DNA from 3 places in the Clostridium sp. YIM B02551 genome. Region 1 is predicted to be linked to each of the others. Evidence: predicted binding sites of a transcription regulator. Region 1 holds the regulator's gene; each other region holds the start of a gene.
The links. Region 1 encodes NrdR, which represses ribonucleotide reductase genes. Its sites were predicted from a motif close to CACNANATNTNGTG; they were not measured.

Region 1 (7,199 bases):
CATACTTAGGAGTGCTTGCATCTGGTTTCCAAGTAAGTCCAAATAACACATCCTTAATGCTTTGTTTATCTGTTATAAAGGTTTGAAGTCCCTTTGATGCAATAAAAAACATTATAGAAAGTGTTAATATGATAATAATTATTCCACATAAATAAGCATATATTTTCCCTGTATATTCTGTTCTTAATTTTTTTACAAAACTTCTTGAGCCTTCCATACTTTTAATTATCCCCCTCCATCAAATTTAGGGCTGAAACTAATCAGCCCTTGGAGAATTCTCTTTAATTATTATTTAACCTTCATTTCTGAACCGTTGATATATCCTTGTTTGCTTATAACGTCTTTGTTTTTGTCACTTCCAACATAATCTAAGAATGCTTTTACTACTTCACTTGGTTCACCCTTAGTGTACATATGTCCCCAAGACCAGAATATATATTTACCAGTTGTTATGTTTTCTTTAGTTGGTGCAACATTTTCAATGCTAACTCCGCTTAGTTTATCTTTTGCTTCATCACTTTGTAAGTAAGCAAGTGAAACATAACTGATAGATCCATCAGACTTCTCCATAGCTTGAACTACAGCTCCATTACTATCTTGAGTAACACCAAGCTTATCATTTTCTAAATCTTTGTTTCCATCAAGTACAACTTTAACGAAAGTCTTTCTTGTTCCTGAAGAACTTGGTCTGTGAACGATTATGATTTCCTTATCTGGTCCGCCAACTTCTTTCCAGTTTTTAATTGTTCCAGCAAATATGTCTTGAATTTGTTTCTTAGTTAAGTTTGTAACATTTAAGTTTTTATTAACTACTACAGCAAATCCTTGAGCAACTACTTTATGATCTACAAGAGCTTTTGCATCTTCTGGCTTTAAACTTTCTTCTGCAAATACATCTGAATCTCCTACATCAACTGCTCCTTGAGATACTTGAGTTAATCCTGTACCGGATCCACCACCTTGAGCGTTAATTGTTATATCTGGATATTCAGAATTAAATCCATCTTTTGATGCTTCAACTAATGGTTGTAAAGCAGTTGATCCAGCTGAAGTTATGCTTCCTGATAACTTTTTAGTTTGGTTTGCAGTATCATCTTTCTTTGCACATCCAGCGAAAGCTGAAAGTCCTAATACTAGAGACATACCTAAGATTGTAAATTTTATTCCTTTTCTTTTCATTTCTATTCCTCCAAAACTTTATTTACATATTTATTATTCCTTACAAGATTAATAATAAACCTACAAAGTTAACCCACTATTAGATAAATGTAAATTAGTATTATGCTAATGTTAATTAAAATTAACATTAGCTATATTGACAAGGAATTTTACAATTTAATCTTTATTTAAATTACTTACATATTCTTATTTAATAATAAAAAAAAGAGGCCATTGCCTCTTTTTTTATTATAAATGTTTAATTTTAACTAAGAACTTACTTCCTTTTCCTACTTCACTTTGAACATCAATTGTTCCATTATAACTCTTTATGATATGTTTTACTATTGCAAGACCCAAACCAGTTCCACCTTTAGCTCTGCTTCTAGCTTTATCAACTCTATAAAATCTTTCAAAGATTCTTGTTAATTCATTTTCAGGTATTCCGCAACCGGTATCCTCTACTTCAAAATAATATTCCCCATCCTTACTATAACTTCTGCAGTTTACTGTATCTCCCTCTTCTGAATATTTGATTGCATTTTCCAGAAGATTAATAACCATCTGTTTAAATCCATCTTTACTTCCATATAAATATACAGAAGAAACATTAGAAGTGTTTAGTTGTATTTTTTTATCATCAGCAAGTTTTTTCATTAATAATGTTACATCTTCAACTATTTCTTTAGGATGGAATTCTTCTTTTACAATATCGTTGTTTTGTTCAATATTTGATAAAGTTAAGATATCATTAATTAATCTTGTTAGTCTTTCTGATTCATCATCAATAATACCTAAGAACTTTTGTCTAGTTGCCTCATCTTCAACATATTTTAAGGTTTCAGCAAAACCTTTTATTGAAGTAAGTGGAGTTTTAAGTTCATGAGAAACATTTGCTACAAATTCAGATCTCATATTTTCTAGTCTTCTGATATCAGTTATATCTTGTAGAACAGCAACTGTCCCTATGAATTCACTTCCATTTATAATATCTGTAGTTCTTATTCTTAATATTCTTTCACTTGGCCAAATAATTTTAATCTCATGTACGCCTTCTGATTTCTCTTCAAAGAGAAGATCTAATTCAAAATCACGAATATGATCTAATAGGGGTTTGCCTATTATGTCATCCTTAATGCTAAATATATTTTTTGCATATGGATTTATCATTATTATATTATGCATTCTATCAACTGCTATAACACCGCTGTCCATACTAGTTAAAATAGCTTCAAGTCTATTTTGTTTTTCTACAACTTCGTTTATCTTAGATTGTAATTGTTCTGCCATATTATTAAAAGTTTTTCCTAGCGAACCAAGTTCATCTTTTGAGAAAATTCTAACTCTTCTATTATATTCACCTTGAGCAATTCTCGAAGTTATAAATTCCATTTCCTTAACTGGTTCAACAATAACTTTAATTAATTTAAATGATAACCAAATTGTAACTAAAATTACAATTAAAAAGACTAAAATATAATACTTAAAATATCCATTGTAGAATAACTTAGTATTTTCTAATGGAATTGAAGTTCTAATTATACTTCCATCATCTAATTGGGTTGCATAATAAACCATAGTTTTGTGTAAAGTATTTGAAAATCTAATAGCTGAACCCTCACCATTTTGCCTTGCAGCTTGAACTTCCTCTCTTGTATTATGATTATCGAGTTTTGAACTATCTTCATCGGTGTCAAAGACAACCTTCCCACTTTTTAAGATATATGTAATTCTTATTTCTGGAGTATCTTTATCTGCTGCTGCTAACTTAGGGATGTTTTCTATATTTTTTAAGTCAGAATACTTAACTAATTCATTGTAAATTTTCAAGGTTTCTTTTGCATTATTTACATATTGATAGTTTACCATAGTTATAAATGCTGTACTTACAACTATAAGTGCAAACAGAACGGTTACTATTATAGAAAATAAGATTTTTTTTCTCATATTTAATCTCCGCTGAAGAATCTATATCCTATACCTCTTATTGTTTCAATTAGTTTAGGATTTTTATCATCTTCTTCAACTTTCTTTCTAAGGTGTCTTATATGCACATCAACGGTTCTAGTTTCTCCAATGTATTCATATCCCCATATTTTATCTAATAATGTCTCTCTAGTTAATACTTTTCCTCTATTTCTAATTAATATTTCTAATAATTCGAACTCCTTAAGCGTTAAGTCTACTTTTTGCCCATCTTTAAGTACTTCATGCTTAATAAAATCTACTGATATATTGTATACATTAAACGCTCTTTCAGTTGTTGTATTTGAAGTTGTTCTTCTTAATACTGCTTTTACTCTAGCAAGAATCTCTCTAACTGAAAAAGGTTTAGTAATATAATCATCTGCTCCTAGTTCGAGGCCAAGAATTTTATCAAGTTCTTCACTCTTTGCAGTAATCATTATTATAGGAATATTTTGAGTTGCGCTTTCCCTTCTTATCTCTTTGCAAACATCATAACCATCCATACCCGGAAGCATAACATCTAACAAAATAAGTTTAGGTGGTTCAGCTTTAATCTTTTTTAATGCATCAACCCCATTGGTTGCTGTATCTACCTTGTAACCTGCATTTTCAAAATTAAATTTCAAAAGTTCTAATATATGTTCTTCATCATCAACAATAAATATTTTCTCGCTTGACATTTTTATTACCTCCAGCTATTTTTTTACTATAAATCCATAGCATCTTCCTGAATTAATCCCATCTCTTCTGTAAGAATGTAATTTAATATCTTTTTCACAACAAGTACAGTAATCTAATGTAAATATATTTTCGTCTTCTATTCCTAAGTCATTTAATCCTTTTATAATGGCTTTTTTAAGAGATAAATTTCTACCTTTGAATAAATTTACTCCTTTAAATGAATCATTCGTTGTAAATTGTTTTTTAAGCTCTTCACTTACTTCATAACAGCAGTCATGAATATGCGGTCCTATTATAACCTTTATATTTGATATCTTACAGTTGTATTCATTCCCCATTGATAAAACTGTCTTTTTAACAATTTCTTCGTAGGTTCCTCTCCATCCACTGTGCACTGCTGCAATTATTCCAGTTGATTTATCATAAAGTATAACTGGTACACAATCTGCATAAAAAACTCCTATTCCAGTATTTTTTAAACTAGTTATTATAGCATCTGCCTCTAATTTTGAAGTATCTTCTTCAATGTTAATCAATTTTATTATCTTATCTGAATGGACCTGAGATATATATTTTATTGAATCCATTGAGAAAATATCCTCTAAACTTTTTATATTGGCTCTACCACTCATTGTACTTTTACTATAATTTTTATCTCCAATTGAGAAATATACTTCATAATTTTCATCTACTATACTTATAAAATCCTTCATAGTTTTATTTTGCATACTTTCTTACCTCTTAATTTTAACATTTTATATGTATATCTTATTGTATATATAACAAAAATTAACACATCTTAACTAAACTATAACACAAATTTTTAATATGTATATAATAAAAGGACTACTTACAAAGTTACTAAAATGATATATACTTATCTCTTTTTAGTACGCTTTAAATTATGTAGTCCTTAATTCACTATTTATTTAACATTAATCGTTCAATTTCTTGAAGGAAAGTATTTATGTCTTTAAACTGTCTATAAACTGACGCAAACCTAACATAAGCTACTTCGTCAATGTCTTTTAATCTATCCATTATCATTTCTCCAATAAGGTCAGACTTTATTTCAGAAATCATCTTATTACTTATTGCTTTTTCTATATCACTTGCAATTTCCTCGATTTGAGCTCTAGAAACAGGTCTTTTCTGACATGCTTTTATTAACCCACTAATTATTTTATCCTTATTAAAGTTTTCTCTGCTTTGATCTTTCTTTATAACAAGAATTGGAATATCCTCAAGCTTCTCATAGGTTGTATATCTTTTACCACAGCTTAAGCATTCTCTTCTTCTTCTAATTGCAGCAAAATCATCAGTCGATCTTGAATCAACTACTTTACTTTCTTCATAGGAACAATATGGACATCTCATTCTATTCACGCCCCTCATATATGATGTAAATATATTATACCTATAAAATGCTAAATTTGCTAGAGTATTTCTTGAGCAATTTCCTTGAGATTTACAAGTATCACATCTTCACCTATTTTAATAATATCGCCCCAAGCTATTTCTATATATTCCATCTTACCGAACCAATTTCCTTTTTGTATTGGAATAAGAATAGATTCAATAGAATTATTATCACAATTTATCTTAAAGTCTCTCGCAAATCCAATCTTTATTCCTCTTTCTATATCAATAACTTCCATAGTTCTTATAGCATTTAATGAATGTAATATTTCTTCCATTTTTTAATCCCCCTAATTTTAAAACCTTATACTACATAATATTCAAATAATATTGTAATATAACTTTATTTTTAATAATAAAATTAAGGGAACTCATAATTCTGAATTCCCTTAATTCAAGCTGTTCTTAAACATATTTTCTCATATGCTTTAATGCAGTTTTTTCTAATCGACTAACCTGTGCTTGTGAAATACCAATTTCATCTGCAACTTCCATTTGTGTTCTTCCATTAAAAAATCTTAATGTAAGTATTAATTTTTCTCTTTCATTAAGCTTTTTCATTGCTTCTTTAATAGATATGTTCTCAAGCCAATTATCGTCACCATTTTTGGTATCACTAATTTGATCCATAACAAAAATGGCATCTCCACCATCATGATATATAGGCTCAAATAACGATACTGGATCTTGAATAGCATCCAGTGCAAATACAACTTCCTCTCTTGGCAATTCTAGTTCTTTTGCAATTTGAGAAATTGTAGGTTCTTTATTATCTTCATTAATTAATCTATCTCTTACAAGTAGAGCTCTATAAGCAATATCTCTTAATGATCTACTTACTCTAATTGAATTATTATCTCTTAAATACCTTCTAATCTCACCAATTATCATTGGTACTGCATAAGTGGAAAACTTAACATTTTGCTCTAAGTCAAAATTGTCAATAGCTTTCATTAATCCAATGCAACCCACTTGAAAAAGGTCATCTACATTTTCACCACGGTTGTTAAATCTTTGTATTACACTTAATACTAGCCTTAAATTGCCTTTAATAAAAACTTCTCTAGCACTTTCATCGCCGTTTTTCATTCTAATTAACAACTCTTTCATTTCCTTTGACTTTAGCACTGGTAGTTTAGCTGTATTTACTCCACAGATTTCAACCTTATTAATAATCAAAATGACCAACCCCTTAGGACGTAATAAATGACTGCATTAAGAGTATATCCCTTAGGAGGTTTTTTTATACTAAACATATTAAATCATTTTATTCATTTCTTTTTTCAATCTATTAATTATCTTCTTTTCTAATCTAGAAATATATGATTGAGAAATACCTAACATGTCGGCTACTTCCTTTTGAGTCTTTTCTCTAGAGCCATATAATCCAAATCTTAATTTAACTATTTCCTTCTCTCTGTCATTCAAATTTTTTAGTACCATGAATAATAATTGTTTATCAACTTCATCTTCAATTAAATTATATACAATATCATTTTCAGTACCTAATATATCTGAAAGCAATAATTCATTTCCATCCCAATCAATATTTAATGGTTCATAAAAAGAAATCTCAGCCTTCACTTTGGAATTTCTTCTTAAATACATTAGTATTTCATTTTCTATACAACGTGATGCATAGGTGGCTAATTTAATTTTCTTTTCTGGATTAAAGGTATTGACTGCCTTTATTAAACCAATAGTTCCTACTGATATTAAGTCTTCAACTCCAACTCCAGTATTTTCAAATTTTCTTGCTATATAAACTACCAATCGCAAATTTCTTTCTATTAGTGTACTTCTGACTTTTTCATTTCCATTCATTAAATTTGAAACTAATTGTTCTTCTTCTTCCTTTGAAAGCGGAGGTGGAAGTGCATCATTTCCTCCAACGTAATATACTTTTTTTCTAAATAATTTTAGTTTGCTTAATATTCTATTTATTATAATTAGAATTTTATTCATAACGTCAA
Region 2 (7,199 bases), on a different contig from region 1:
TTCAGTTAATTCTACATTTACCTTGAAGGTATAGTTTCCTGTTTTATTTACAACTTCTAATACTCCAGAATTAAGAGCTTCTTTAATATCAGAAATAACTAACTCATCAAAATGATTTATCTTATCATAGTCTTCTTCATTAACAAAAGTCATAGGAACTATTCCATTATTAATTAAGTTAGCCTTATGAATTCTAGCAAAACTCTTAGCTATAACACCTTTAACTCCTAGGTATAGTGGTGCAAGTGCAGCATGTTCTCTTGATGAACCTTGACCGTAGTTACTGCCTCCAACTATAAATCCACCGTTATTTTCCTTTGCATACTTAGGGAAATTTTCATCTACTGTATTGAAACAGTAATCTGCTAAGTAAGGAATATTAGATCTATATGGTAGTAATTTAGAATTTGATGGCATGATATGATCAGTTGTAATATTGTCTCCAACCTTTAATATAGCTTTCCCTTCTAATGAATCCCCAAGTGGATTATTAACTGGGAATGGTTTTATATTAGGTCCTCTCTTTATTTCAACTTTGCTTCCATCTACTGCTGGAGCAATTATCATACTATCATCAATTAAGAATCTTTCTGGTAATTCAACCTTTATATCAATATTTAGTTCAGTTGGATCAGTTAAATATCCATTTATAGCTGATACAGCTGCTGTTTCTGGTGATACTAAATAAACTTTTGCTGATAGGGTTCCACTTCTTCCATAGAAATTTCTATTAAAGGTTCTTAAGGAAACTGCATCAGTTCCTGGCGCTTGCCCCATACCTATGCAAGGACCACAAGAATTTTCAAGTATTCTAGCTCCTGCACTTATAATATCTGCAAGGGCTCCGTTTCTAGACAACATCTCCATAACTTGTCTTGAGCCTGGCGCAATTACTAAGCTAACTTCTGGATGTACTTTTTTACCTTTAAGGATTTTAGATACTTTCATTAAATCCTCATATGATGAATTAGTACAACTTCCTATAGCAACTTGATCAACTTTTATTTTTCCTATTGATTTAATTTCTTCAACATTATCTGGTGAATGTGGCTTAGCTGCAAGTGGCTTAAGCTCAGATAAATCTATAGTAATTTCTTCATCATATACTGCATCTACATCTGGTTTGAATTCTATCCAATCTTCTTCTCTTCCTTGAGCTTTAAAATACTCAAGAGTTCTTTCATCACTTGGGAATATTGAAGTTGTAGCTCCAAGTTCAGCTCCCATATTTGTTATAGTAGCTCTTTCTGGAACTGAAAGAGTCTTAACCCCTTCTCCTGCATATTCAAATACTTTTCCAACTCCACCTTTTACAGTAAGCCTTCTTAATACTTCAAGAATTATATCCTTTGCTGCTACCATAGGCTTTAATTCACCTATAAGATTAATCTTGCAAACCTTAGGAGTATTAATATAATAAGCTCCTCCGCCCATTGCTAAAGCAACATCTAATCCACCTGCTCCCATTGCAAGCATTCCAACTCCTCCTGCTGTAGGTGTATGTGAATCTGATCCTGTTAAAGTTTCACCTGGTGTTGAGAATCTTTCTAAGAAGACTTGGTGACATATACCGTTTCCTGGTTTTGAAAAATATACTCCATATTTAGATGCTACTGTTTGAATAAATGCATGATCATCAGCATTCTCAAAGCCTTGTTGCAGCATATTATGATCAATAAAAGCAACACTTCTTTTAGTTTTTACTCTATCTATCCCCATAGCTTCTAATTGAAGATATGCCATTGTACCTGTTGAATCTTGCGTAAGGGTTTGGTCTATTTTAATACCTATTGGTTCTCCTACTACAAGTTCTCCTTCTACTAAATGTGATTTTAATATTTTATAAACTAAATTTTCGCCCATCTTTCTTCCCCCTTGCTTATTGCTTGTTTATTCTCTTATAATCTCTATAAAGCTGAACTATTTCTTTGTCAAAAAGGCTTCTCTTAAGGTTAACAGAGACTTCCCTAACTTTAGCTAAAAGCCACTCTGCAGCCTGACTATCTAGTTCTTCCCCATACTCCTTAAACTTATTTACTATGCTAGCTCTTCCAGAATGCTTACCTATTACTAATTGTCTTTGCAGACCAACTTCATCTGGTGAAAAAGCTTCATAGTTTTTAGGATTTTTTATTGCCCCATCTGCATGAATTCCTGATTCATGAGCAAACATATTTGTACCAACTATAGCCTTCCATATAGGAAGCTCTCTTCCTGAAGCTCTAGATACATATTCAGATAACTCTCTAAACATTTTAGTATCTGCATTAACTTCATATCCATAAACATGTTTAAGAGCCATTAACACCTCTTCTAGTGCAGCATTTCCAGCTCTCTCACCTAACCCATTTACCGTAACACCTACATGAGTCGCTCCCCCTAATATTCCTGCAATAGCATTTGCTGTGGCCATACCAAAATCATTATGGGTGTGCATTTCTATATCAAAATTTGTATTATCTCTTAAATCTTTAATGATACTATTAATTTTAAATGGTTCCATTATTCCAACAGTATCACAATATCTAAATCTATCGGCACCTGCCTTTTTAGCTTCTGTTATAAACTGTACAAGGAAATCTCTATCAGCTCTTGAGGAGTCTTCACCATTAACAGATATATATACTCCATTTTTCTTTGCATACTCTACAGCTTTTACCATGCTTTCTAAAACCCATTCTCTTGAGGTTTTAAGCTTATGCTCAATATGGATATCTGATACTGATATTGAAATAGCAACAGCATCAACACCACAATCAATAGATTGCTCTATATCTGAAACTACAGCTCTATTCCAAGCCATTATTGAAGCTTTTAAACCTCTTTTTGCGATAGTTTTTATAGCAGCTTTTTCATCTCCACCCATAGTAGGAATTCCAACTTCAAGCTGATCTACACCTAATTCATCAAGTAGTTCTGCTATAGCTACCTTTTCATGATTTGAAAAAACTACACCTGCAGTTTGTTCTCCATCACGTAAAGTAGTATCTACTATAGTAATCTCTTTACCTGTTTTTAAATCTTTAATAGACATTCTGATCCCCCTTTTTACTTTTTCTAAACCCCAACTTACACTCTTTGTCAAATTGTCATCACTTATGCAATAGATAAGCCTTTACAATTCAATATACTCAATTTTATCACAACAAAAAAATAATAACAAGATTTTTTATACACCTTTGTATTCTTGTGTTTTCAAGCTTTAGAGCCTAGATTCCTTTAAAATTCCCTATTCCTAACATTTTTTACTTTTTGCAAGTTCAAAAAAATATCTTTCACCTTCTTTGTAACAGCTCACTACAAAAAACATCATTTTTAAACATATTTTTATATTATAAGGTAATAAATTATTGTATTTTTCACTGAAAATTAAAAAAGAAAACCTTCCTAATAAATTAGGAAGGTTTTAAAAGTATTATACACACTTATAGTTCTTATTATGTTTTTCAGTATGAGTGATTCTATCTTCTCTCTCCTGATATTTTCCTGGGCCAAATCTTTCATCTAAGCTTAGGTATCCAGTTACTCTTGATACTCCTTGGATATCTGAACTTCCGCAGCTTGTGCATTTGCTCTCATTGCTATGAAGATATGTTCCACAAGTTCTGCAGTATCTTATGTGGAAATTTATTCCCAAGTAGCTTATATTGGTATTCTTATATGCATAATTAAGAATATCCATTATAGCCTCTCCATTTGGACAATCATCTACTTCAAGATAACTTATATGTCCAGCATTGCAAAGCTTATGGTAAGGAGCTTCTATTTCAATTTTAGTTTTTATAGATATAGGTTGACTTACTGGTACATGATAGCTATTTGTATAGTACTCTTTATCAGTTACACCTTTTACTTTACCAAACATCTTCTGATCTTGTTTAATAAACTTACCGCTAAGTCCTTCTGCTGGTGTAGCGTAACAACTCCAGTTTAATTTAGTTTCTTCTATAAATCTATCACATTTCTCTCTTAAATAAGTTACTATTTTAACTCCTAATTCTCTAGCTTCTTCACTTTCTCCATGATGCTTACCAATTAATGCAACTAGTGTTTCCGCTAATCCTATAAATCCTATGCCCCATGTACCTTGCTTTAATATAGGTTCAATGGAATCATTTTGATCTAACCCTTCTGCACCTTTCATTAAATGTTGTCCAGCAACAAAAGGCAAATCCTTAACTCTTAATTGTTTTAATACACCATATCTATGAAGTAATGATTCTTTTGCTAGTTCTATTCTTGAGTCAAAAATTTCAAAGAATTTATTAATATCACCTTTAGCAAGGAGACCTATTCTTGGTAAGTTTATTGTGGTTGGAGCAATATTTCCTCTTCCCTTACAACCAGGTTCCCCATTTACATTTTTCATTAGATATGTTCTACATCCCATCGTAGCAGGCATGTATCCTTTATCATAGTATTCCTTATTAAAGTCAGCATCTATATTCATAAATGTTGGGTTCATTCTCTTTGCAGCAACTCTGCATGCTAATTTATATAAATAATGGTAAGGATCTTTTGGCTCTCTATTTACCCCTTCCTTAACTCTAAAAATTATGTTAGGGAATATAGGCTGTTCTCCTCTACCAAGTCCTTTTTCATATTCTAGTAAGAAGGCTTCACATACTAGTGCAGCTTCCTTCGAATGAGGAATTCCTAAGTTTATTGAAGAAAATGGTACTTGTGATCCAGCTCTTGAATGCATTGTATTAAGATTATAAACTACTCCTTGCATTGCTTGATGAACTCTTTCAACAAGTTTTCTCTCTATAGTTTCTTCTAACTTTTCTCCTTCTAAGCCATATGATACAAGCTCTTCTTTAATTTCCTCTCTTGTTGGCTCAATGAATATAGCCATATCATTATCAAAGTCTGGATGAGACTGTCCACCAAACATATCATTTTGAGTAGATTGTAATAATATACAAGAAAGTTCTGCTGCTGTTTCAATTCTTCTAGGCTTATTTATCGTACCATATCCAGTATTGAAACCCTTTTCAAGCATTTCCTTTGTAGGAATATGTAGACAATTTGTTGTCAAGTTGTACGAATCTAAATCATGGTAATATACATCTCCATTTTCGTGAGCTTTTGCTAGATGCTTTGGCATTGATGCTAAGTTGTGCCATTTGTTCGACTCAGATGCAATTCTTAGTAGCTTTGAAGAAAAATTATTCCCTACATTAGCATTATCTCTATCTGTCTCTACACCTATTTTTTTAATCGCAGTCATTAGATCTGATTTTATTTCTCTAACCTTTGTTCTTTCATCTCTGTAGGCTGAATAATTACCTGCAATTTCATTTAATCCACTATCTTTTAGTGCTCTAACCACAAGATTTTGGATTTCCTCTACCGTAACTCTCTCTTGTTCTGACATTTCTATGTAGGTTATAACCTTCTGTACTAAGTCAATAACTTGCCCTTCTCTTAAGTGACTTCCAGCTTCCTCTGCCGCACGTTTAATTGCATTAGAAATTTTCTCTGAGTTAAATTTTGTTTCTCTACCGTCTCTTTTCACAACATCTAGCATGTCGCATACCTCCATAACACCATATATTGTACTTTGATTATTATATATTAGGAAATTTTTATTATCAATCTTCAAATTTCTCCTTTAAAGGTTATAGCATTTAATATATCCTTTTTACTCCTATTTTTAAGTTTTTTTAAAGGTTTTTGACCTTTGACTTTTATAAAAAAATCGTCAAGGCGATTATGAGCTGTCGATTTTTTTCTCGCATCTGCCTTTCCAAGCGCATGCGAGGAAAATTTGGCAGGCGACTAATTCTATTTTTTACTCTTTATGGGAGTATAGTGAATCCTTAGATTATAGTTTAAGTTTGTATTTTTTCCCATAATCTTAAAGCATTACCAATTCACTAAGAGTAAAAAAGCTTTAATCCCTCAAAAACTTAATAAAAATCAGTAATTTATCCGTTACTATTCTTAATATAATTTATGTAGATACTGCTATAAGGAGATATTTATGATAAAAAAATTTTTTCCCCTAATATTATGTTCGTTGTTATTACTCGTAGGATGTTCAAAACCCTCAAACACCCAATTAGATGAAAATACAGATTCTTCTCCTGTAAGTAAATCTGAAGTTACACAAGTAAGTTCTTATACCGGAGAAGATACTTCCCAAGAAGCACTAAATAATTTCCCCTTTATGGTTATCGTAGAAAATTCTACCGCCTCAAGGCCTCAAAGTGGATTAAATTCTGCTGACATTGTCTATGAAACCATGGCAGAAGGCGGAATACCAAGGTTTATAGCCCTTTTTCAAAAAAATTTACCTGCAAAAATTGGTCCTGTAAGAAGTGCTCGTGCATATTTTATTTCAATTGCAAAATCACTAAATCTACCTTTTGCTCATTGCGGAGGAAGTGAAGAAGCTCTCTCTCTTATATCAGAGGATAAATCTTATATGAGCATTAATGAAATGTTTAATAGAAATTTCTTTTGGAGAGATAATGAAAGAAAAGCACCTCATAATTTATATACTTCTGGAGAAAATATAGAAAAGTACATTAAAAGTAAAAACCTAACTTACACCCCTAATAAGTTCATGGCATTTAATAATAATTACTGGAGTAATCCTTCTCTTCAGGATCTTAATGCACTTAATCTCGTGCTAAATAAAAGCTATTCTACAAGTTATAATTATAAGGATGGTTTTTATGAGAAGTATATGGATGGGAAACCAGCTTTAGATATGAATACTAATAGTATCCTTAAGTTTAAAAACATAGTTATTCAAAAGACCGAAATAACTTTATCAAAGGATATGATTCACCTAAACATACGACTAACTGGTACTGGAAATGCCTTTGTATTATCAAATGGCAAAATATTAAATGGATATTGGAAACAAGATAATAATAGAACTGTACTTTATGATAATAAAAACAATGAGATTCCTCTATCTTCTGGAAATACAATTTGGCATATAGTTGCAAATGATGTCAGCATCAATTAAACATTATAAGAAGTATGAAGTCCTCTCTCCTAAACAATAATTGAGAGGATTTCCTTCTAAAGTATATTTAGTATATTTTTTTCAAAAATCTTATCAATACTGATACATTTAATCATTATCACTATTGATAATGTTATCTATTATGCTATAATTAGCTTACAAGTTATTTTGGAGGTTTATTATGGAAAAAATCGCTTTAATCACAGATAGTTCT
Region 3 (7,199 bases), on a different contig from region 1:
TATTAGTAGCATCTGCCATAGATGTTGCAGTCGATGCTCCATGAGCTACAACTATTACTTTTACCTCATTATCTTGCTTTTCAACATTTCTATCATCATAAACTAAAAACATAGCTAAGAATGCAGCTTCATCTATAGGCATAGATATATCCATTACTCTGTCAATTAGCTTCAAACAATTTAATGCTATATTGAATTCCTTTTTATATTCTGTTCTTACTGTGTTTAGTTGAGGATTTACAATTTTTTGATTTTTTCTAATTCTCTCAATAGAATTTGCAATATGAACTGCCATTCCATAATAGATTTTTTCGCTTAAGGTTCTATTTAAACCCTCTTCACAATATGACACGATTTGTTGAACTATATTAATTACTTCTTTATCAATAACACTCTCAAGATTTGATATATCCCTTTTCTTATTAACACTATAAATATAGTTATTGAAGTACTCTTCTATATCTCTTCCCATCTCTTTTTCAAGTTCTTCGCTGTCTACTCCTCTGCTCTTTAGTTCATGAACTCTTAAGTCAATCATATCGTATATACTTACTTCACCTTGCTCCTCTTGGAAAAGCACCTGCTCACTATCATTATCAAATATACAATATCTATTATTAATACCTATTAACTTATTCCAAAGTTGTCTATGCTCAACTGCAGAATACAAACCTTGCCTTATATATACAGGAAGTTCCATAGTATTTATCTTCATTTCTTTTTTCTTTCTAGAAACATAATCAGCATATGCTTTTGCACAAGCTAACTGCACATCTGTTTTAAGTTGACCTATGTTGTTAGGACAATTATAGCTAGATAGTGCTTTCATAGAATTTACTGATACCATTATGGTTTTATCAAGTCTAAAGGATTCTTCTCTAAGAAACTCACAGATTAAATTAAATCTTTCCTCAAGACTTCTCTCATTTAAACTAGGAATTCTTATAATCATTGGTATTCTTCTAGTAAAGGTCTTAAGTAAAGTTGATTCCGGATTCTCAGTTGTAGCTGAAATTATTAAAACATTAGCGCTTCTTTCAGTTTCTGTTTCACCTAGTCTTCTAAATGTTCCTTTATCCATAAAAGTAAAGAACATCTCCTGTCCTTCTGGTGGAAGTCTGTGTACTTCATCTAGAAATAATATTCCGCCATTAGCCTTTTCAATTAACCCTACTCTATCTGAGTCTGCTCCAGTATATGCTCCCTTTTTACTTCCAAATATTTGTCCTATAAGAAGTTGAGGGTTATTAGCATAATCTGCGCAGTTAAAGGTTATAAACGGAGAATCCTTGCCCATGCTTTCCATTTCCATTGCATACTTATGAATAAGTCCTGCAAACATGGATTTACCTACACCAGTCTCTCCTAAAATTAAAATATTCATTCCTTTAGGCGGATATAGAATCGCTGCCTTTGCTTGTTCAACCGCTGAAAAAAGGCTACCATTTTTGCTTGCAAACTTATCAAGACTACTCTCTTCTTCATTTGCTTCCTGAGGTGTAAAAAGTACTGGCTTTCCTTTAATTTTTATTATTTTACCTTCTTCGCTTAATTTATTTAAATCACTACTTACATTGGCCCTATCAAGTCCTAGTGCAGAGGATATATCACTTGCACTAACGCCTTCCCCATTATATAGTTCTATTAACTTTTCATAAATCAAATCTATTCTTCTCAACTTTTCATCACCTCTATAAATGTTAACCTTATCATAGACCTATTATATATTGTTAAATAACTTAAATCAAATTAAATGATTTATAATTTGAAAAACTTTAAATTAATTAGAAAACAGTAAGATTATCTATTCTAGTTTAGGTTATTTTACCCATATATAGTATTTATAATATTGCATACCACAATATATTGTGTTTAGAATATACTTATAGGCTTATTGTTTTTAAAGGAGAGATTAAAATGAATCACTTATACAATCTTATATCACGTTATTTTACTAAAGATTTAGAGGGGACTAACAAAACAGTATATGATTTATTCAATTGGAAAACTGTAAAAGTTGAAATATTGGATTACAAAACAAATAAATTAATTTTTTCTCGAGATAACTTAGAGTTTCCTGATTTCTATTCTCAAAATGCCTGCAACATCATAGCTAGTAAGTACTTTAGACAAAGTGGTGTTCCTAATGGCAATGGACACGAAAGAAGTATGAAAGAAATAACCCATAGATTAGTTAATTTTTGGACTACATATGCTTTAGAACAAGGTTTAATAACTAAAGATAATTCTCAAATATTTTATGATGAACTAGCTTATGGAATACTAAGCCAAAGGTGGGCTCCTAATTCTCCTCAGTGGTTTAATACTGGGTTAAAGCTATCTTACGGAATAGATAAAGCTTCAGAAGGACACTTTTATTATGATGAAAAGCTAGACAAAGTAATGCCATCTACCGATGCCTTTACAAGAACTCAAGGATCTGCTTGCTTTATTAATGGTATAGATGATACATTATTAGGACCTCGCTCTATAACTGATTTAATTACTACTGAAACTAGACTCTTTAAGCAAGGTTCTGGTACAGGTACTAATTTTTCAAACATCAGAGCAATAGATGAACCTCTATCAGGAGGTGGAAAATCTTCTGGATTAATGTCATTCCTAAAAGTTCTTGATAGAAATGCAGGAGCTATAAAATCTGGCGGAACCACAAGGCGTGCTGCCAAAATGGTATGCTTAGATTACGACCATCCTGAAATAATGGAGTTTATAACTTGGAAAGCTAGAGAAGAACAAAAAGTAAGAGATTTAGGCAAAATGGGATATGATATTAGTTTTGAAGGGGAAGCTTATGAAACTGTTTCTGGCCAAAATGCAAATAACTCAGTAAGGTTTTCTGACGAATTCATGAGAAAAGTTATTTCTAGAAATGATGATACTATTTACCTTAAAGGAAGAAAAAGTGAGAGTGTAAATAAAGAAGTTTCCGTAAGTAAGCTATGGAATACCTTTAATGAAAGTTCTTGGAATTGTGCTGATCCGGCTCCTCAATTTGATGATATTATAAACGCATGGCACACTTGTCCAGCTGGAGAAGATGGGTTATATGGTGAAAAACACAACAGAATAAATGCCTCAAACCCATGCTCAGAGTATCACTTTCTTGATGATACAGCATGTAACTTAGCAAGTATAAATATACGAAAATTCTATGATGAACACACAAAGACTTTTGATTTAGAAGGATTAACACACTTAACAGCTTTAATTCAAATTGTACTAGATACCACCATATATCAAGGTCAATTCCCAACTGCTGAAATTGCTAGAAAATCCTTTATGTTTAGAACCACAGGACTTGGTATTGCAAACACAGGCTCTACCCTTATGGCAATGGCCATTCCTTATGATAGTGAAGAAGGAAGAAATGTATCCGCTGCTATAATGGGGATAGTAACCGGATATTCATATTATGTTTCTTCTCTTATGGCAGAAAAGGCTGGAGCTTTTCCAAAGTTTAAAATAAATAAAGAATATATGTTAAGAGTTATAAGAAATCATTCTAGAGCAGCAGGTGCTATGCTGGATGACTTTGAAGGATTAGATTATTCACCTATAAAAGTAGATCATGACCTTCTAGATAAACTTTCCTTAACAGATTTATCAAAGACCTTAAAAGATTCTTGGGAACTTGCCTACTCCCATGGAAAAGAAGTTGGGTATAGAAATGCTCAAGTAACTGTAATAGCGCCTACCGGAACAATTGCACTAGCAATGGATTGTGATACTACCTCTATTGAACCGTTCTTCTCTCATATAGTATGGAAGAATTTAAGTGGTGGAGGCTATATGAAGTTAGTCAACACTACTATAAAGACTGCTTTAGATACTTTGGAATACAATAAAGAAGAGATAGCTGCTATTATCTCCTATATAGATGGTAATGGCAGAATTGAAGATGCTCCATTCTTAAAGGAAGCTCATTATCCTATATTTGATACAGCCAACAAATCTCATGGGGGGCACAGATTTATTTCTCCATTAGGCCATGTTAAGATGGTTGCTGCTTTAACTCCATTTGTTTCTGGAGCTATTTCTAAGACTGTAAACTTGCCAAATGATGCTACCGTAGAAGATTTTAAAGCTGTTCACGAAGAATCTTGGAAGTTAGGAGTAAAATGTATTGCCCTATATAGAGATGGTTCAAAGGTATCTCAACCTTTAAATGTTTCTTTGGATTCTGGAGAGAAGAAACTTGAATCCATGACTTATCAGGAATTAATTGATTATGCAAAATCCTTAGAAAATAAACTGAAAAATATTCCTGCAGAAGCTGCTATTTCTGAAGAAGTCATTCCAGAGGGACACCATAAAGTTAAATGTGGTAATTGTGGAAGTGAGCAAATAGTTCCTAATGGAACCTGCTCCTTATGCTTGACTTGTGGATCTACTAGCGGATGTAGCTAATTATTAAGAAAGAAGAAGTCACCTGTGTACCGACTTCTTCTTTTTCTCTTCATAAATATATTAAATACTTACTCCATATTTTGATAGCTCGTCTCTTAAATCTTCTGCACCTTTAAACACTATTCCATTAATTCCAAGTTTGTTGGCTGCCTCAATATTAATTGCAGTATCATCTATAAATATGGTTTCCTCTGCTTTCATGTTATATCTATCAAGTACTAGCTTATAAATTTCTTCCTCTGGTTTAAGAAGCTTTTCTTTAAAAGAAAACACTCCTCCATCAAAATGTTCAAAAAAGTCATGTTTCTTAGTGATATTTTCATGAGCTAATAAGTGAAAATTTGATAATATATATGTTTTATATCCTGCATCCTTAACTGATTTTAATATTTCTACCGAATCTTCTATTGGCGTAAGAATCTCATACCAATTATCCATAGCTAGTCTTATTAAATCCTCGTTTTCCTTACTTCTTTTACATAGTACATCAATTGCCTCTTCTTCAGTGATTGTTCCCCTGTCAAGCATTGACCATTCTTCACTTAGAAATACTTGATTAATCAATTCCTTAACCTTATTTTTTTCTATTCCCTTATTCATTAAATATTCTACTGGATTATAATCTAATAAAACATTTCCTAAGTCAAATATTATGTTTTTAATCATACTATTTACCTCATCCTTTCACATAGATATATCTTAATTTATATTATATACTATAGATAGATTTAACGGGAGGATTTAATAATGCATACACTTAAGGATTTAAATCTGCATCTATCAACTGCAGATATTGCTATAATTGAGTCTTCAGTACCAGAAACTCTAACAAACTATTTATTTAATGAAGTTCTAAGTAATTACCTGTCTTTTGACAAAGGACATGGGATTAACCACATTATTACTGTAATTAAGTCTTCATTAAAGCTTTCAAAGTTTCATTCTGTAAAAATTCCAATGGTTTTAACTGTTGCTATATATCATGATCTTGGACTTAAATTTGATAGAGCTACTCATCATATACACTCTAAACAACTCTTAATTCAAGATAAAAAACTTAAAACTTGGTTCTCACCTGAAGAAATATTTATAATGGGTGATGCTTGTGAAGATCATAGGGCTTCGAATAGCTACAAACCTAGAAATATATATGGACTTATTATATCTGATGCTGATAGAACCACAGATATTGATGATATGATTACACGTTGCTATAACTATTCAAAAAAGCATTTTCCTGACTTAGATGAAGAAGAAACATACAATAGAGTTAAATCTCACTTAAGAGATAAATATGGTGATGGCGGTTATGCTAAATTATACTTGCCAGAAAGTGAGAAAATAATTATGGATCCCATATATAGTGCTAGAAAAATACTATCTGATGATGATGAATTTTATAAAGTATACCACAAGAAAATCTTTGGTGAATAATAAAGCAAAGCTTGCAATAGGATTACCTTTTGCAAGCTTTTATTTTTTATTATCTTGTTGTAGCATTACTTTCTAGACTTTTTACTATTTCATCTGACTGAGCCTGATTAATTACCCCTTTTTCAACTAATTCTTTGAAAAAATCTCCTCTAGTCTTATGATGTTCTTTCAGATAAGCCTCCCTTTGCTCTTTACTCATATCCTTTAGTTTTTCTCTTTCTTCCTTTCTAGCTGCCTTTTTTTCTTTTGCATATGCTAGAATCTTATCCTCTTGATCTTGTGTAATCTTTGATTCCTTAACCAATTTATCAAGATTTTCTTTTAACTTACCATGATGTTTTTTATTTAACACTGTTATAGTCCTAGTTTTAGCGCCTTTATCTTGTGTAGAGGCAGTTGATGCATATGCCTTAGTTCCCATGGATATGGATATTGTAGCCGCTGCTACCCCCAATAGAACTTTTCTTTTGATACTTACTTTGTTCATTTGTTCACTCTCCTTAGAAAATAAATACAACCATATTTTTACCTAAAATAGAAAATTTATTTATATTTTTTAAAATAATAGTCTTTAGTGTTAAAAAAGTAATCAGTGATTTATAGCCACTGATTACTTTTTTATTTATCTTTAATTTTATTTACCAAATCAACGAGTTCCTTTGAATATTTTAAGGGTCCTCTTGAAGAATCCTTATAGTGATATTTATCACTATATTGAAATGTGTTTACAACTGAATATTTAGAAGTATCATTTTTCTTATCTTCTAATTGAAAATATAATTTATTATATTTTATTGATTGAAGTAAAAGTATATTTATATAACACTTTTGTTCATCATTATAAATAAATTCAATACCAACTCCACCTTGACGTATATATTCTATTGTTGAGTCATCTATATAATCTTTCGTAATATACATATTGAAGTTAAATCTCCCCTTAGTTAGCTTAACTATTTCATTAAATTCTGAACTATCTTTTGATACTTCAGTTAACTTGCCATTATCATGTACTATAATCTTGTCTGGAGTTGCTATAGTCTTTTTACTAATCATATAAAAAATTATAGATATGAAAACTATACAAACAGCCAATATAATAAATTTCTTTTTATTCATAAATCTCCTTTAAATATCAATTCATATTTATGCCTTCACTTATCTTTACACCATTTAACAACATAATTCCATGTTTTAATTAAAATTCCTCTTTGCTTACAATAATATTTGAACTTATTGTTAATTAACCTCAAATGCGAATTATTTGCATTGATTCACATTTCCCATTAGTTTAAAATGAACAATATAATATTTTTGTGAGGTATTAATTATGAGTA

Region 2: the regulator NrdR is predicted to act here: its motif matches at 5,551-5,564, upstream of L1S47_RS11305 (anaerobic ribonucleoside triphosphate reductase).
Region 3: the regulator NrdR is predicted to act here: its motif matches at 1,858-1,871, upstream of L1S47_RS10155 (vitamin B12-dependent ribonucleotide reductase).

The regions. Positions count from the first base shown of each region.
Region 1 is NZ_JAKGTF010000004.1:1,014-8,212, reverse strand. It holds gene pstC (phosphate ABC transporter permease subunit PstC) at 1-217, opposite strand, end outside; gene L1S47_RS05765 (phosphate ABC transporter substrate-binding protein) at 289-1,179, opposite strand; gene pnpS (two-component system histidine kinase PnpS) at 1,408-3,105, opposite strand; gene L1S47_RS05755 (response regulator transcription factor) at 3,108-3,806, opposite strand; gene pgeF (peptidoglycan editing factor PgeF) at 3,822-4,535, opposite strand; gene nrdR (transcriptional regulator NrdR) at 4,729-5,184, opposite strand; gene L1S47_RS05740 (YlmC/YmxH family sporulation protein) at 5,244-5,504, opposite strand; gene sigG (RNA polymerase sporulation sigma factor SigG) at 5,632-6,405, opposite strand; gene sigE (RNA polymerase sporulation sigma factor SigE) at 6,484-7,191, opposite strand.
Region 2 is NZ_JAKGTF010000008.1:162,021-169,219, reverse strand. It holds gene L1S47_RS11315 (aconitate hydratase) at 1-1,863, opposite strand, end outside; gene nifV (homocitrate synthase) at 1,880-3,034, opposite strand; gene L1S47_RS11305 (anaerobic ribonucleoside triphosphate reductase) at 3,416-5,533, opposite strand; gene L1S47_RS11300 (DUF3048 domain-containing protein) at 5,990-6,985, shown strand; gene L1S47_RS11295 (DegV family protein) at 7,167-7,199, shown strand, end outside.
Region 3 is NZ_JAKGTF010000007.1:143,982-151,180, reverse strand. It holds gene L1S47_RS10160 (sigma 54-interacting transcriptional regulator) at 1-1,678, opposite strand, end outside; gene L1S47_RS10155 (vitamin B12-dependent ribonucleotide reductase) at 1,918-4,428, shown strand; gene L1S47_RS10150 (HAD family phosphatase) at 4,489-5,094, opposite strand; gene L1S47_RS10145 (HD family phosphohydrolase) at 5,176-5,862, shown strand; gene L1S47_RS10140 (hypothetical protein) at 5,912-6,349, opposite strand; gene L1S47_RS10135 (hypothetical protein) at 6,481-6,981, opposite strand; gene L1S47_RS10130 (GTP-binding protein) at 7,193-7,199, shown strand, end outside.